One region of the Streptomyces sp. SAI-127 genome, then DNA from elsewhere that is predicted to be linked to it. Evidence: predicted binding sites of a transcription regulator. Region 1 holds the regulator's gene; each other region holds the start of a gene.

What was found. The regulator HrcA, encoded in region 1, represses chaperone genes, less so after heat shock. The targets are predictions, from matches to a motif close to TTNGCACTCNGNNNNNCNGAGTGCNAA.
Region 2: a site for HrcA is predicted at 2,213-2,239, ahead of groL (chaperonin GroEL). Genes of this name have one in related genera too.
Region 3: a site for HrcA is predicted at 2,289-2,315, ahead of groES (co-chaperone GroES). Genes of this name have one in related genera too.

The regions. Positions count from the first base shown of each region.
Region 1 is NZ_JARXYJ010000001.1:6,898,949-6,904,026, reverse strand. It holds gene M2157_RS31785 (nitronate monooxygenase) at 1-782, opposite strand, end outside; gene dnaJ (molecular chaperone DnaJ) at 981-2,120, opposite strand; gene hrcA (heat-inducible transcriptional repressor HrcA) at 2,121-3,137, opposite strand; gene M2157_RS31770 (MBL fold metallo-hydrolase) at 3,288-4,019, shown strand; gene M2157_RS31765 (DUF3097 domain-containing protein) at 4,051-4,863, shown strand.
Region 2 is NZ_JARXYJ010000001.1:5,648,407-5,653,484, forward strand. It holds gene thrC (threonine synthase) at 1-888, shown strand, start outside; gene M2157_RS25935 (ubiquitin-like small modifier protein 1) at 932-1,207, shown strand; gene M2157_RS25940 (cold-shock protein) at 1,651-1,857, shown strand; gene groL (chaperonin GroEL) at 2,402-4,027, shown strand; gene M2157_RS25950 (NADH:flavin oxidoreductase) at 4,417-5,078, shown strand, end outside.
Region 3 is NZ_JARXYJ010000001.1:4,350,393-4,355,470, forward strand. It holds gene M2157_RS19670 (ester cyclase) at 1-17, shown strand, start outside; gene groL (chaperonin GroEL) at 98-1,723, opposite strand; gene groES (co-chaperone GroES) at 1,836-2,144, opposite strand; gene M2157_RS19685 (polysaccharide deacetylase family protein) at 2,345-3,154, opposite strand; gene M2157_RS19690 (polysaccharide deacetylase family protein) at 3,151-4,044, opposite strand; gene M2157_RS19695 (class I SAM-dependent methyltransferase) at 4,183-5,078, shown strand, end outside.

The DNA.
Region 1 (5,078 bases):
TAGAGGGGGTTGGTCAGCGCCTGCTTGTGCACGTCGTGGGCGCCCGACTCGTGCGTGGCGAGGAACGCCGTGCCGAGCTGGGCCGCGCTCGCGCCCGCGGCGAGGACGGCGGCGATCTGGCTGCCGCGCATGATGCCGCCGGCGGCGACGATCGGGATGGTCACCGTCTCCCGGATCTGGGCGACGAGCGAGAGGAGTCCGAGGCCGGAGCCGTCCTGCTCGGGGAGGTCCCGGTGGGTGCCCTGGTGACCGCCGGCCTCCACGCCCTGCGCGATGACCGCGTCGGCGCCCGCGTACTGCACGGCGAGGGCCTCTTCGGGGGTGGTCGCGGTGACGAGGGTGAAGGTGCCGGCACGGCGCAGCGACTCCAGGACCTCACTGCTCGGGATCCCGAAGTGGAAGGAGGCCGCCGGCACGGGGTTGTCGAGGAGTACGGCGAGTTTGGCGTCGTACCCGTCGTCACGGCCGCTGTCGGGGTCGCCGAGCTCGGTCTCGTACCAGGTGGCCTCGCCGGCGAGCTGATGGGCGTAGACGTCGACGGCCGCCGGGTCGGCGTACTCGGGTTGCGGCATGAACAGGTTGACCCCGAAGGGCAGCGCGGTCAGCCCGCGCAGCTGCTTGATCTCCTGGTACAAACCGTCGGCCGTCTTGTACCCGGCCGCGAGGAATCCGAGCCCGCCCGCCTCGGACACGGCGGCGGCGAGCCGCGGCACGGAGACACCGCCCGCCATGGGGGCCTGCACGATCGGATGACGGAAGAGACCGGTCAGCGCGGAGGACATGACGGCATGTTGTCACGTCCTCCGAACAAGTCCGAATCGGGCCTTCGACAGCTCACGTACGGCCGTTGAACACGTCCGTCGACAGCTCACGTACGGCCGTTGAACACGTCCTTCAACCTGGAGAACAGGCCCTGCTGCCCCGGCTGGCTGTGTCTGCCCGGGGGACAACCCCCGGACCCCCGGCAGTCGTCCCACGCCTCACGTACGGCCGTTGAACGCGTCCTTCAACCTGGAGAACAGGCCCTGCTGCCCCGGCTGGAACTGCCCCGTGGGGCGCTCCTCGCCGCGCAGCTTGGCCAGCTCGCGCAGCAGGCGCTCCTGCTCGGGGTCCAGCTTGGTCGGGGTCTGGACCTCGACGTGGACGATGAGGTCGCCCCGGCCGCCGCCGCGCAGGTGGGTGACGCCACGGCTGTGCAGCGGGATCGACTGGCCGGACTGGGTACCGGGCCGGATGTCGACCTCCTCCATGCCGTCCAGCGTCTCCAGCGGCACCTTCGTGCCGAGCGACGCCGCCGTCATCGGGAGCGTGACCGTGCAGTGCAGGTCGTCGCCGCGCCGCTGGAACTGCGAGTGCGGGAGTTCGTGGATCTCGACGTAGAGGTCACCGGCGGGACCGCCACCGGGACCGACCTCGCCCTCACCCGCGAGCTGGATCCGCGTGCCGTTGTCCACACCGGCCGGGATCTTCACGGTCAGTGTGCGGCGCGAGCGGACCCGGCCGTCGCCGGCGCACTCCGGGCACGGCGTCGGGACCACGGTGCCGAAGCCCTGGCACTGCGGGCACGGCCGGGACGTCATGACCTGGCCCAGGAAGGACCGCGTCACCTGCGACACCTCACCGCGGCCGCGGCACATGTCACACGTCTGGGCGGAGGTCCCCGGCGCCGCGCCCTCACCGCTGCAGGTGGTGCAGACGATCGCCGTGTCGACCTGGATGTCCTTCGTGGTGCCGAAGGCCGCCTCGTCGAGCTCGATCTCGAGACGGATCATCGCGTCCTGGCCGCGCCGGGTGCGCGAGCGCGGACCCCGCTGCGACGCCGTACCGAAGAACGCGTCCATGATGTCCGAGAAGTTCCCGAACCCACCGGCCCCGAAGCCGCCCGCGCCACCGCCGCCGGCCTGCGAGAGCGGGTCGCCGCCGAGGTCGTAGACCTGCTTCTTCTGCGGGTCCGACAACACCTCGTAAGCGGCGTTGATCTCCTTGAACCGCTCCTGGGTCTTCGGATCCGGGTTGACGTCCGGGTGCAGCTCGCGCGCGAGCCGACGGAACGCCTTCTTGATCTCATCCTGCGACGCGTCGCGGCGCACGCCGAGAACGGCGTAGTAGTCCGTGGCCACTTACGACTCCGCCAGGATCTGTCCGACGTACCGTGCCACTGCGCGTACCGCTCCCATCGTTCCCGGGTAATCCATGCGGGTCGGTCCGACCACGCCGAGCTTGGCGACTGCCTCGTTGCCCGAACCGTAGCCGACCGACACCACTGAAGTGGAGTTGAGTCCCTCATAGGCGTTCTCGTGACCGATGCGTACGGTCATGCCCGAATCCCCCGCCTCGCCAAGGAGTTTGAGGAGGACGACCTGCTCCTCCAGAGCCTCCAGGACGGGCCGGATGGTGAGGGGAAAGTCATGTCCGAAGCGGGTGAGATTGGCGGTGCCGCCGATCATCAGCCGCTCCTCGTTCTCCTCGACGAGTGTCTCCAGGAGAGTGGAGAGCACTGTCGTGACCGTACCCCTGTCCTCGACGTCGAAGCCTTCGGGCAGGTCCTCGACCAGCCGCGGCACATCGGCGAACCGCCGTCCGGCGACCCTGCTGTTGAGCCGGGCCCGCAGATCGGCGAGCGAGGCCTCCCCGAAGGGCGCCGGGCAGTCGACCATGCGCTGCTCGACCCGGCCGGTGTCCGTGATCAGCACGAGCATCACGCGCGCGGGGGCGAGCGAGAGCAGTTCCACGTGCCGCACGGTCGAGCGGGTCAGGGACGGGTACTGCACGACGGCGACCTGCCGGGTCAGCTGCGCCAGCAGCCGCACGGTCCTGGCCACGACGTCGTCGAGGTCGACCGCGCCGTCGAGGAAGTTCTGGATCGCGCGCCGCTCGGGCGCGGTCATCGGCTTGACGCCCGCCAGCTTGTCGACGAACAGCCGATAGCCCTTGTCGGTCGGGATGCGCCCGGCACTGGTGTGCGGCTGGGCGATGAACCCCTCGTCCTCCAGGGCCGCCATGTCGTTGCGGACGGTCGCCGGGGAGACGCCGAGGTTGTGCCGCTCGGTCAGGGCCTTCGACCCGACCGGCTCCTCGGTGCCGACATAGTCCTGGACGATGGCGCGCAGCACCTGGAGCCTGCGTTCACTCAGCATCGCGCACACCTCCAGAAGTCGTTCCCTTTGCGCCTCGCCTGGCACTCTGTCCGTCCGAGTGCCAGCGCTCCCCGGCCAGTGTACGGCGGTGGGGTAGGCCCTGGGCAAGGCTGGTCCCGGCGTGACGGGTTGTAGGGCTAGCGTCGCGGTATGACGGTGACTTGGGAAGAGCTCGGGTGGGAGCGGGTCGCGACCGGGGTGGGGCGGTGCCGGCTGCCCGGCTGGGACTGTACGGCGGGCCTGGTGATCGGCGAGGGCACGGCCCTGCTGATCGACTCCGGCTCCGGACTCGCGGAGGGCGCCCGCCTGCGCGCCCAGGCCGAGGAACTCGCCGGTCATCGTGTGACCCATCTCGCGCTCACCCACCCCCACTTCGACCATGTCTTCGGGGCGGCGGCGTTCGCCGGGGCGGAGGTGTTCGGCGCCGTGGGTGTGGAGACGGTGCTGAGGGGACGGCTGGGCCGCGCGGAGCTGCGGGCGGACGCGGTGCGCAACGGACTGGACCCGGCGGTGGCCGACGAGGCGGTGGACGCCCTCGTCTCGCCCCGGCATCACGTCTCCGGCGAGTGGACGCTCGACCTCGGCGGCGGCCGGCAGGCGCTGCTGGCGAACGTCGGCCCCGGCCACACGGCCCACGACCTCGCCGTCCTCGTCCCCGGCTCCCCGGAGGTCGTCTTCTGCGGCGACCTGGTCGAGGAGTCGGGCGAACCGCAGGCGGGCCCGGACGCCGTACCGCCGCAGTGGCCCGCCGCGCTGGACCGGCTGCTGGACCTGGGCGGCGAGGACGCGCTGTACGTGCCCGGTCACGGAGCGGTGGTGGACGCGGCGTTCGTCCGGGCACAGCGGGACGCGCTGGCCGCCCGCTTCGGCGTGTCGTCATGACTCCCGAGCCGCTTCTCCTATCGTCATCCGAATGCGCCAGTACTCCGCCGACCTGACCCCTCCGTGGAAGAAGCCCAAGCCGGTGCCGGAGGTCCCCGCCGAGCCCGGTCTGGTGGTCGAGGAGCCGGGGACGGGCTTCTGCGGCGCGGTGATCCGCTGCGAGGCGGGCACGGTGACGCTGGAGGACCGCTTCGGCAAGCACCGGGTGTTCCCGCTGGAGCCGCGCGGTTTCCTCCTGGAGGGCCGGGTGGTGACGCTGGTGAAGCCGTCGGGCGCCTCAGCCGCTTCTGTGCGACCCACTCGTACCGCGTCCGGCTCGGTGGCCGTCCCCGGCGCCCGCGCACGCGTGGCCCGCGCGGGCCGTATCTACGTCGAGGGCCGCCACGACGCGGAACTCGTGGAGAAGGTCTGGGGCGACGACCTGCGCATCGAGGGCGTGGTCGTGGAGTACCTGGAGGGCGTGGACGACCTCCCGTCGATCGTCGCCGAATTCGCGCCGGGCCCGGACGCCCGCCTCGGCGTCCTGGTCGACCACCTGCTCCCCGGCACCAAGGAGTGGCGCATCGCACAGCAGGTGACCAGCGAACACGCGCTTGTCGTCGGCCATCCGTACATCGACATCTGGGAGGCGGTGAAGCCGTCGTCCCTGGGCATCGAGGCATGGCCCCGGGTACCGCACGGCCAGGACTGGAAGACGGGCGTGTGCAAAGCCCTGGGCTGGCCGTCGGAGAACACGGGCGCGGTGTGGCAGGCGATCCTGAAGCGGGTGGGGTCCTACCGGGACCTGGAGCCGGAGCTGCTGGGCCGGGTGGAGGAACTGATCGACTTCGTCACGGCGCCGTAGCGGATACGCGCGGCGAGTCTGCGGGCGGGTCGTACGGCTGCGGGCCGGTGGGGGCTCGTCGCGCCCGCGGCGGTAGCCGCACATCGATACAGCCCCGCGCCCCTGAGCAGGTTGCGGCTGCGGTCAGTCACCCACCCAAGGGCCGCGGGGAACTGCGCGACCAGCTACAACGAACCCGCAGCCGCCACACAACCCGACGCGTCACCGTTCCTGTG
Region 2 (5,078 bases), 1.3 Mb from region 1:
CAGGCCATCGAGGCCGCCCGCGCTTTCGACTTCACCACCCTCTCCTGCTCCTCCACCGGCAACCTGGCCGGCGCCGTGGGTGCCGCCGCGGCCCGGGCCGGGTTCCGCTCCTGCGTGTTCATCCCGCACGACCTGGAGCAGGGCAAGGTCGTCATGGCCGCGATCTACGGCGGCGAACTCGTCGGCATCGAGGGCAACTACGACGACGTGAACCGCTTCTGCTCCGAGCTGATCGGCGACCCGGCCGGCGAGGGCTGGGGTTTCGTCAACGTCAACCTGCGGCCGTACTACGCCGAGGGCTCCAAGACCCTGGCCTACGAGATCTGCGAGCAGCTGGGCTGGCAGCTCCCCGATCAGCTGGTCGTGCCGATCGCCTCCGGCTCGCAGCTCACGAAGATCGACAAGGGTCTGCAGGAGCTGATCAAGCTCGGGCTCGTCGAGGACAAGCCGTACAAGATCTTCGGCGCGCAGGCCGAGGGATGCTCGCCGGTGTCGGTCGCGTACAAGGCGGGCCACGACGTGGTCCGGCCCCAGAAGCCGAACACCATCGCCAAGTCCCTCGCGATCGGGAACCCGGCGGACGGTCCGTACGTGCTGGACATCGCGCGTCGTACCGGTGGTGCGGTGGAGGACGTGAACGACGAGCAGGTCGTCGACGCCATCAAGCTGCTCGCGCGGACCGAGGGGATCTTCGCGGAGACGGCCGGTGGCGTGACCGTCGGCGTGGCGAAGAAGCTGATCGAGAACGGTCTGCTGGACCCGTCGCTGACGACCGTCGTGCTGAACACCGGTGATGGTCTGAAGACGCTGGACGCGGTGGCGGGTACGGGTCTCACCGCCACGATCCGTCCCAACCTGGATTCGTTCCGCGAGGCCGGCCTCGCGTAGTCGCCGCCCCTGAAAGCACTCACCCGACCGGAGGTCCTGAAACATGAGCGTTTCCGTCCGTATCCCCACCATCCTGCGCACCTACACCGGCGGGCAGGCCGAGGTGCAGGCCGAGGGTGCGACCCTCGCCGATGTCATCGCCGATCTGGAGAAGAACCACACGGGTATCGCCGCGCGCGTTCTCGACGACCAGGGCAAGCTGCGGCGGTTCGTCAATGTGTACGTCAACGACGACGATGTGCGGTTCGAGCAGGGGCTGGAGACGGCGACGCCCGACGGGGCCGGCGTCTCGATCATTCCGGCCGTCGCCGGCGGGTGACCGTATGACTGGTCATTACCTTCGGTAACGGTAATTACCGAGTGTTCATCGGATTGCCCCCTCCGCTTGAGAAGCGGAGGGGGCAATTCTCTATGGTTGAGCGCGGTACAGTTGGGGAAGCAGCGGCTTTCTTCTTGCCGCGTGCATATGAGTTCTCGCTCCACATGCGATGAGAAGTAGCCAAAGTGTGTGCGCCTTAAGTGCCTTATGTGTCTTTTATGGGGCCCGACTTGCCCCGAATTCAGGCGAATTCTCACTACATTCCGGACCCCTTCCGTCCAGAATTCTCGTCCGATTGACCTGTTGCAGACGGCAGTTGGACAGATACATTCAGCCGCGGTCGACGCGTTCCGGCGCACGCCCCCAACCATGTGGGGGGTGAGGTCTGACCCGGATCCACGAAGTGTGGATCCGTGCAAGGGCCAGTAATAGGGGAGTTAGGCATGGCTCAGGGCACCGTCAAGTGGTTCAACGCGGAGAAGGGGTACGGCTTCATCGCGGTCGACGGTGGTGCGGATGTATTCGTCCACTACAGCGCGATTCAGATGGACGGCTACCGCACCCTTGAAGAGGGCCAGCGGGTCGAGTTCGAGATCTCGCAAGGTCAGAAGGGGCCGCAGGCGGACATGGTTCGCCTGGCGACCGGCTGAAGCACGCGCCGGGTAACAACAGCGTCGTTCTTCTGTTCTTCTTCGAAGGGCTCGTCCCCCATAGGGAGTCATGGGGTACGGGCCCTTCGGCATGCCCGGGGTCTTGAGGGGGGCGTGATCGGGCCGGGCTCACGGGCACCGGGAGGCCGGGCCCGCGTTCGCCGTCTTGTACGGCGGTCCGGGGTGCTCGACCGCGCCGGTCGAACACCGGTCACGCGGACGGGGCGGCCGGGCCGTCGTGTGCGGCGCCCGTACGGCCCCGGTGGTGCCCGGACGCAGCGGTGTCGGTCGGGCCGTACGGGCCGGTAACCGGGCGTCGCTGTTGCTCGGCGCCCTGCCCGATCCACGAGAGGCGCTTGCACTCGACCATGCCGAGTGCTAATCATTGGCGTTAGCACTCTGAAGGTGAGAGTGACAAAGATGGACCGGGTCGGTGAGGCCCGCAGGCCTTGTGGGGCAAGGATCCACAGGCCGGCGAGCCGTCCGTCGCGGGCGCGGGCGCGGTCCGAAGGAATCACCCCCAGTCCTGGAGGGACCACTTCACATGGCCAAGATCATCGCGTTCGACGAGGAGGCGCGGCGCGGCCTCGAGCGCGGCATGAACCAGCTCGCGGACGCCGTCAAGGTGACGCTCGGCCCCAAGGGCCGCAACGTCGTCCTCGAGAAGAAGTGGGGCGCCCCCACGATCACCAACGATGGTGTCTCCATCGCCAAGGAGATCGAGCTCGAGGACCCGTACGAGAAGATCGGCGCCGAGCTGGTCAAGGAAGTCGCCAAGAAGACGGACGACGTCGCCGGTGACGGTACGACCACCGCGACCGTGCTCGCTCAGGCCCTGGTCAAGGAAGGCCTGCGCAACGTAGCCGCCGGCGCCAACCCCATGGCCCTCAAGCGCGGTATCGAGAAGGCCGTCGAGGCCGTCTCCGCCGCCCTGCTCGAGCAGGCCAAGGATGTCGAGACCAAGGAGCAGATCGCCTCCACGGCCTCCATCTCCGCCGCCGACACCCAGATCGGCGAGCTCATCGCCGAGGCGATGGACAAGGTCGGCAAGGAAGGCGTCATCACCGTCGAGGAGTCCCAGACCTTCGGTCTGGAGCTCGAGCTCACCGAGGGTATGCGCTTCGACAAGGGCTACATCTCGGCGTACTTCGCCACCGACATGGAGCGGATGGAGGCGTCGCTCGACGACCCGTACATCCTCATCGCCAACTCCAAGATCGGCTCCGTCAAGGACCTGCTCCCGCTCCTGGAGAAGGTCATGCAGTCGGGCAAGCCGCTGCTGATCATCGCCGAGGACGTCGAGGGCGAGGCCCTGTCGACCCTGGTCGTCAACAAGATCCGTGGCACCTTCAAGTCCGTCGCCGTCAAGGCCCCGGGCTTCGGTGACCGCCGCAAGGCCATGCTCGGCGACATCGCCATCCTCACGGGCGGCGAGGTCATCTCCGAGGAGGTCGGCCTCAAGCTGGAGAACGCGACCCTGGACCTCCTGGGCCGCGCCCGCAAGGTCGTCATCACCAAGGACGAGACCACCATCGTCGACGGTGCCGGTTCCTCGGACCAGGTCAACGGCCGGGTGAACCAGATCCGCGCCGAGATCGAGAACAGCGACTCGGACTACGACCGCGAGAAGCTCCAGGAGCGCCTGGCGAAGCTCGCCGGTGGCGTCGCCGTCATCAAGGCCGGTGCCGCGACCGAGGTCGAGCTCAAGGAGCGCAAGCACCGCATCGAGGACGCCGTTCGCAACGCGAAGGCGGCCGTCGAGGAGGGCATCGTCGCCGGTGGTGGCGTGGCCCTCATCCAGGCCTCCTCGGTCTTCGAGAAGCTGGACCTCGAGGGTGACGAGCTGACCGGCGCCAACGCCGTGAAGCTGGCCCTGGAGGCCCCGCTCAAGCAGATCGCCGTCAACGGTGGTCTCGAGGGTGGCGTCATCGTCGAGAAGGTGCGCAACCTGCCCGTCGGCCACGGCCTGAACGCCGCGACCGGTGAGTACGTCGACATGATCGCCGAAGGCATCATCGACCCGGCGAAGGTCACGCGCTCTGCCCTGCAGAACGCCGCCTCCATCGCCGCGCTGTTCCTCACCACCGAGGCCGTCATCGCCGACAAGCCGGAGAAGGCGGGCGCTGCCCCGGCCGGCGGCGGCATGCCGGGCGGTGACATGGACTTCTGATCGACCCCCGGCCGCCAGGCCTGACGGTTGATCAACGTCCTTCCCGGGGGCGGCACTTCCTGGAAACAGGGGGTGGCCGCCCCCGGTCTTTTCCTGCGCTATGCTTGATCACGAGCCGCTCGACGTGAACTCCCGTCGGTCGACTACGCGTTGGTGGTCCAAGGAAAGACGCCCCGCTTCCTGCGGGGAGATGCAGGTGCAAGGCCTGCCCGGCGCTCGACAAGAAGCCCGTCCCACGATGGTGGGGCGGGCTTCTTTCATGCGTGGCCTCGATGCGTGACTTCCATGCGTGGCCGGTGTCACAGCGCATCGGGAAATCCTGAGGCGGACGAGGCGGTTGGCACCTGGGTAGTGTCCATGCGCATGCACATACCGAGGAGTACTGCCACGTGACCGCCCCCGCCACCTCCCGCGCCGCCGAGATCCTCTCCCGCCCGGCCCACATCAACGGCCTGACCGTCCCGAACCGCATCGTCATGGCGCCCATGACCCGCATGTTCTCCCCGGGAGGTGTCCCCGGCGCGGACGTGGCCTCGTACTACTCCCGCCGCGCGGCCGCCGGAGTCGGTCTGATCGTCACCGAGGGCACCTACGTCGGCCACGAGTCGGCCGGGAACAGCGAGAGCGTCCCGCGGTTCCACGGCGAGGAGCAGCTGGCGGGCTGGGCGAAGGTCGCCGAGGAGGTGCACGCGGCGGGCGGCACCATCGTCCCGCAGCTGTGGCACATCGGCATGGTCCGCGAGCAGGGCCAGCAGCCCTACGTCGACGCCCCCGCCGTCGGTCCCTCCGGTCTGCGACTCGGCTCCGACGAGCCCACCGGCAAGGCCATGACCCAGCGCGACCTGGACGACGTCATCGGCGCCTTCGCGGAGGCGGCGGCCGCGGCCGAGCGCATCGGCTTCGACGGTGTGGAGATCCACGGCGCCCACGGCTACCTCGTCGACCAGTTCCTGTGGTCGGGCACCAACCGCCGCACCGACGCCTACGGCGGCGACCCGGTCGCCCGTACGAAGTTCGCGGCGGAGATCGTGGCGGCCGTACGGGAGACGGT
Region 3 (5,078 bases), 2.5 Mb from region 1:
GGGTGCTCGGCGAATGACGGCCCGATCCCTGTGACCCGCGAAGGGGAAAGCCCCCGTTCCCTCAGAGGGAACGGGGGCCTCCTTGCGAGCGCTGGGCTCAGTGGGAGTGGCCGTGGCCGTGACCACCGGCGGCCGGCTCCTCCTCTTCCTTCTTCTCGACGACCAGGGTCTCGGTCGTCAGAAGGAGGGAGGCGATGGAGGCGGCGTTCTCCAGGGCGGAGCGGGTGACCTTGACCGGGTCGATGACGCCGGCCTTGACCAGGTCGCCGTACTCACCGGTCGCGGCGTTGAAGCCCTGGCCCTTGTCGAGCTCGGCGACCTTGGCGGTGATGACGTAGCCCTCGAGGCCGGCGTTCTCCGCGATCCAGCGCAGCGGCTCGACGACGGCCTTGCGGACGACGGCGACACCGGTGGCCTCGTCGCCGGTCTTGCCGAGGCCGCCCTCGAGCACCTTGGCGGCGTGGACCAGAGCGGAGCCACCACCGGAGACGATGCCCTCCTCGACCGCGGCGCGGGTCGCGGAGATGGCGTCCTCCAGACGGTGCTTCTTCTCCTTCAGCTCCACCTCGGTGGCGGCGCCGACCTTGATCACGCACACGCCGCCGGCCAGCTTCGCGAGGCGCTCCTGGAGCTTCTCGCGGTCCCAGTCGGAGTCGGTGTTCTCGATCTCGGCCTTGATCTGGGCGACGCGGCCCGCGACCTCGGAGGAGTCGCCGGCACCGTCGACGACCGTGGTGTCGTCCTTGGTGACGGTGACGCGGCGCGCGGTGCCGAGCACGTCCAGGCCGACCTGGTCGAGCTTGAGGCCGACCTCCTCGGAGATGACCGTGGCGCCGGTGAGGACCGCCAGGTCCTGGAGCATCGCCTTGCGGCGGTCACCGAAGCCGGGGGCCTTGACGGCGACCGCGTTGAAGGTGCCGCGGATCTTGTTGACGACCAGGGTCGACAGGGCCTCGCCGTCGACGTCCTCGGCGATGATCAGCAGCGGCTTGGAGGCACCCGACTGGATGACCTTCTCGAGCAGCGGCAGCAGGTCCTGGATCGAGGAGATCTTGCCCTGGTTGATCAGGATGTACGGGTCGTCGAGGACGGCCTCCATACGCTCCTGGTCGGAGACCATGTAGGGCGACAGGTAGCCCTTGTCGAAGGCCATGCCCTCGGTGAAGTCCAGCTCCAGACCGAAGGTGTTGGACTCCTCGACGGTGATGACACCGTCCTTGCCGACCTTGTCCATCGCCTCGGCGATGAGCTCGCCGACCTGGCTGTCCTGGGCGGACAGACCGGCGACGGCGGCGATGTCGGACTTCTCGTCGATCGGGCGGGCGGTCGCGAGGAGCTCCTCGGACACGGCCTTGACCGCGGCGTCGATGCCCTTCTTCAGGGCGGCCGGGGAGGCACCCGCGGCGACGTTCTTCAGGCCTTCGCGGACCAGCGCCTGGGCCAGCACGGTGGCGGTGGTGGTGCCGTCACCCGCGATGTCGTTGGTCTTGGTCGCCACCTCCTTCACCAGCTGGGCGCCGAGGTTCTCGTACGGGTCCTCGATCTCGACCTCACGGGCGATCGTGACACCGTCGTTGGTGATGGTGGGAGCGCCGAACTTCTTGTCGATGACGACGTTGCGGCCCTTGGGGCCGATCGTCACCTTGACCGTGTCGGCAAGCTTGTTGACGCCGCGCTCGAGGGCGCGACGGGCGTCCTCGTCGAACTTCAGGATCTTCGCCATGGGAGCGTGAGCCCTCTCGGAAATCTAGGTGAAAAGAGACTGCGCCCCGGGCGCCCGGCTTGTTAGTGGTCGCGGGGGCCAGGGGCGCAGCTCAAAGAAATGCTGGGGTGAATTACTTCTCGATGATCGCGAGCACGTCGCGAGCCGAGAGGACGAGGTACTCCTCGCCGTTGTACTTCACCTCGGTGCCGCCGTACTTGCTGTACAGCACGATGTCGCCGGTCTGGACGTCGAGCGGCAGGCGCTCGCCGTTCTCGAAGCGGCCCGGGCCCACGGCCAGGACGACGCCCTCCTGGGGCTTCTCCTTGGCGGTGTCCGGGATGACCAGGCCAGAGGCGGTGGTCTGCTCGGCGTCGAGCGGCTGGACCACAATGCGGTCCTCGAGCGGCTTGATGGCAACCTTGGAGCTGGTGGTCGTCACGATCCGACCTCCCCCTTCGGAGATCACGGGGTTGACTGTCTGAGGTGGCGACCAGGTGGATCCGTCGTCGCGGGTGCCGGACCTGCCCGTCGCTGTGTTGGCACTCTCCAGGGGGGAGTGCCAGACCCGAGACTATGACCGTGATTAGCACTCGGTCAAGCGGAGTGCCAATCGCGTCTCCGGCCACGCCGCCGGAGCGCCTACAGATAGTCCTCCAGCCGTCCCACCGTCAGCCCGCGCCGCTCGATCTCCCGCAGCACCGTCGTCGTCCGTTCCGTCAGCGTCGGTCCCGAGGCCTCCCCCGATGCCACCGAGACGATGTCACCCGCCCGCAGCGGCCGCTGCGGCGCGCCACCCTCCACCGACACGCTCCACAGCACCACGGCCGAGAGTCCGCAGTCGGCCGCCGCGCGCAGGGTCGTGCGGTCGTACGTGCCATAGGGCGGCCGGAGCAGCCGCGGCCGGATCCCGAAGCGGGACCGCACCTTCTCCTGCTGGCCGCAGATCTCGGCGCGCTGGCCGGGGTACGGCAGACCGCGCAGGGCGGGGTGGTCGAGGGTGTGGTTCTGGATGCCGGCGCCGACCGACTGGAGACGCGCGAAGTGGCCGTACCCGGGGCCGACGACACTGTCCGTGAGGAACAGGCTGACCGGCAGCCGCAGTTCACGGACCATGTCGACGAACCGCGGATCCCTCTCGGCACCGTCGTCGTAGGTCAGGAAGACGACCTTGTCGGACGTCCCGACGCGCCTCACGACCGGCGGCAGGCCGTCCCGGCGCGCCGCCGCGCGCGCCGCCACCCGCGGGGGCGCCTTCAGCGGGGCCAGGAGACCCCAATGGCGGTACGGCCGCCCGTCCGCCCTGCTCTCCCCGCCGGGTCCGTCCGGTCCGTACGACCCCGCCCGCTGCGCCGCCTTCCTGCCCAGCCGTTCGATGGGATCGACGGACTGGGCACAGCCGGTGAGCAGTACGGCCGCCAGCCCCCCGGCGACCAGTGCCCGCGCTCTCACAGGTAGTCCTCGAGGCGGGCCACCGCGTACCCCTCGGCCGTGATCCTGTTCAGGAAGCGGCGGACCATGTCGGGCATCGTGCCCTTCCAGTCCTTCCGCCCCCGGAAGTGGCTGAGCACGATGTCGCCGGGGTGGATGTCCTGGTCCCACTCGCGGTACTCCCAGCGGTCGACGAAGACCTCTTCGTTCCAGATGGGCGCGTACTTGACGCCGCAGGACCTGGCCGCGCGCAGGGTGTCCTCGTTGTAGTTGCCGTAGGGCGGGCGGAAGAGCGTGGGCCGCTTGCCGAACCGCTTCTCGATGACGTCCTGCATCCCGCAGATCTCGCGCCGCTGGCGGGCGTACGACAGCGCGGGCAGGTAGGGGTGGTGGAGCGTGTGGTTGTTCAGTACGACCCCTGCGTCCCGCATCCTCGCGAAGTAGCCGTAGTCGTCCTTGACCAGGTAGTCGCTGAGGAAGGCGGTGTACGGGATCTTCAACTCGCTCATCATCCGAAGGAACGCGGGGTCCTTCTCGGCGCCGTCGTCGATGGTGAGGAAGACGATCTTCTGCTCGGTGGGGACCGTGGTGAAGACCGGCGGCAGCCCCTTCTCCTCGTGGCCGTCGACCTCGAAGCCGTGGCGGGTGGTGATGCGGGGCTTGGTCACGGGCGCCGGCGGGGCCGTCAGCGGGACCTCCTTCAGGCCCCAATGCCTGGCGGCGGCGATCCGGGTCTGCTCGGCGCGGAGCCGGGCGGCCCGGATACGGGTCTTGTCGGCCTGGAGGTCGGCGGCGGGTGCCGGGGGTGCCTTGAGGGGCCGCTGCGGCCGTACGCCGGTTCCGGCCGGGTCGGCACAGCCGGAGACCAGGGCGGCCACCGCCAGGAGGACGAGGCCGCCACGGATGGACACCGACGCCACCAACGCACCCTTTTTATACTTTTGTCCTACTGTTCCCATGAGGCCGGATCCTCGCAGGTCACGGCATCGCACCTGGGCCGACACCGCCGCCGGAAGCGGACCGTCCACCGACTGGCCCACAATGACCCGGTGAACGACCTCGCCCCCCTCCTCACCCCCGAGGGCCGTGCCCTCCTCGACGAAGTGCGCGGCACCGCCCCCGCCGACGAACTCGCCGTCGCCACCCGGCTGCGCCGCGGGCATCCCGCAGAACTCGTCTCCGCGGCGCTCGGCCAGGCCCGGTTGCGGCAGCGGGCAGCGGCCAAGTTCGGGGCCGAGGACGCGGAGCGGATGTTCTTCACGCCGAACGGCGTCGAGCAGTCGACCCGGGCGAGCGTGGCGGCCCACCGCGCCGAGCGCCTGCGGGCACTGGGCGTCACCTCCGTCGCCGACCTGTGCTGCGGGATCGGCGGGGACGCGATCGCGCTGGCCCGGGCCGGCATCCGGGTCCTCGCGGTGGACCGGGATCCGCTGACTTCGGCGGCCGCGCGGGCGAACGCGGACGCGCTGGGACTCGCCGGCCTGATCGACGTACGGGAGGCGGACGTCACGGAGGTCGACACGGCCTCGTACGACGCCGTGTTCGTGGATCCGGCGAGGCGGGGCGGGCGTGGCCGCATCTTCGATCCGGAGGCCTACTCGCCGCCCCTGTCGTGGGCGGTCCGGGCGGCTCTCAAGGCCCCGCACGCCGCGCTGAAGGTCGCGCCCGGCATCCCGCACGAGGCGGTTCCGGCGGAGGCCGAGGCGGAGTGGATCTCCGACGGCGGGGACGTGAAGGAGGCGGTGCTGTGGTTCGGCACGGCGCCGGGGGCCGTCCGGGCCACGCTGCTGCCGGGACCGCGGAGCCTGCTCGGCCGGGGGCTCCCCGACCCCGAAGTCCGTTCCGTGGGGAGGTACTTGTACGAGCCGGACGGCGCCGTCATCCGGGCCCATCTGGTGGCCGAGGCGGCCGAGGAGCTCGACGGCGGGCTGATCGACCCCACCAT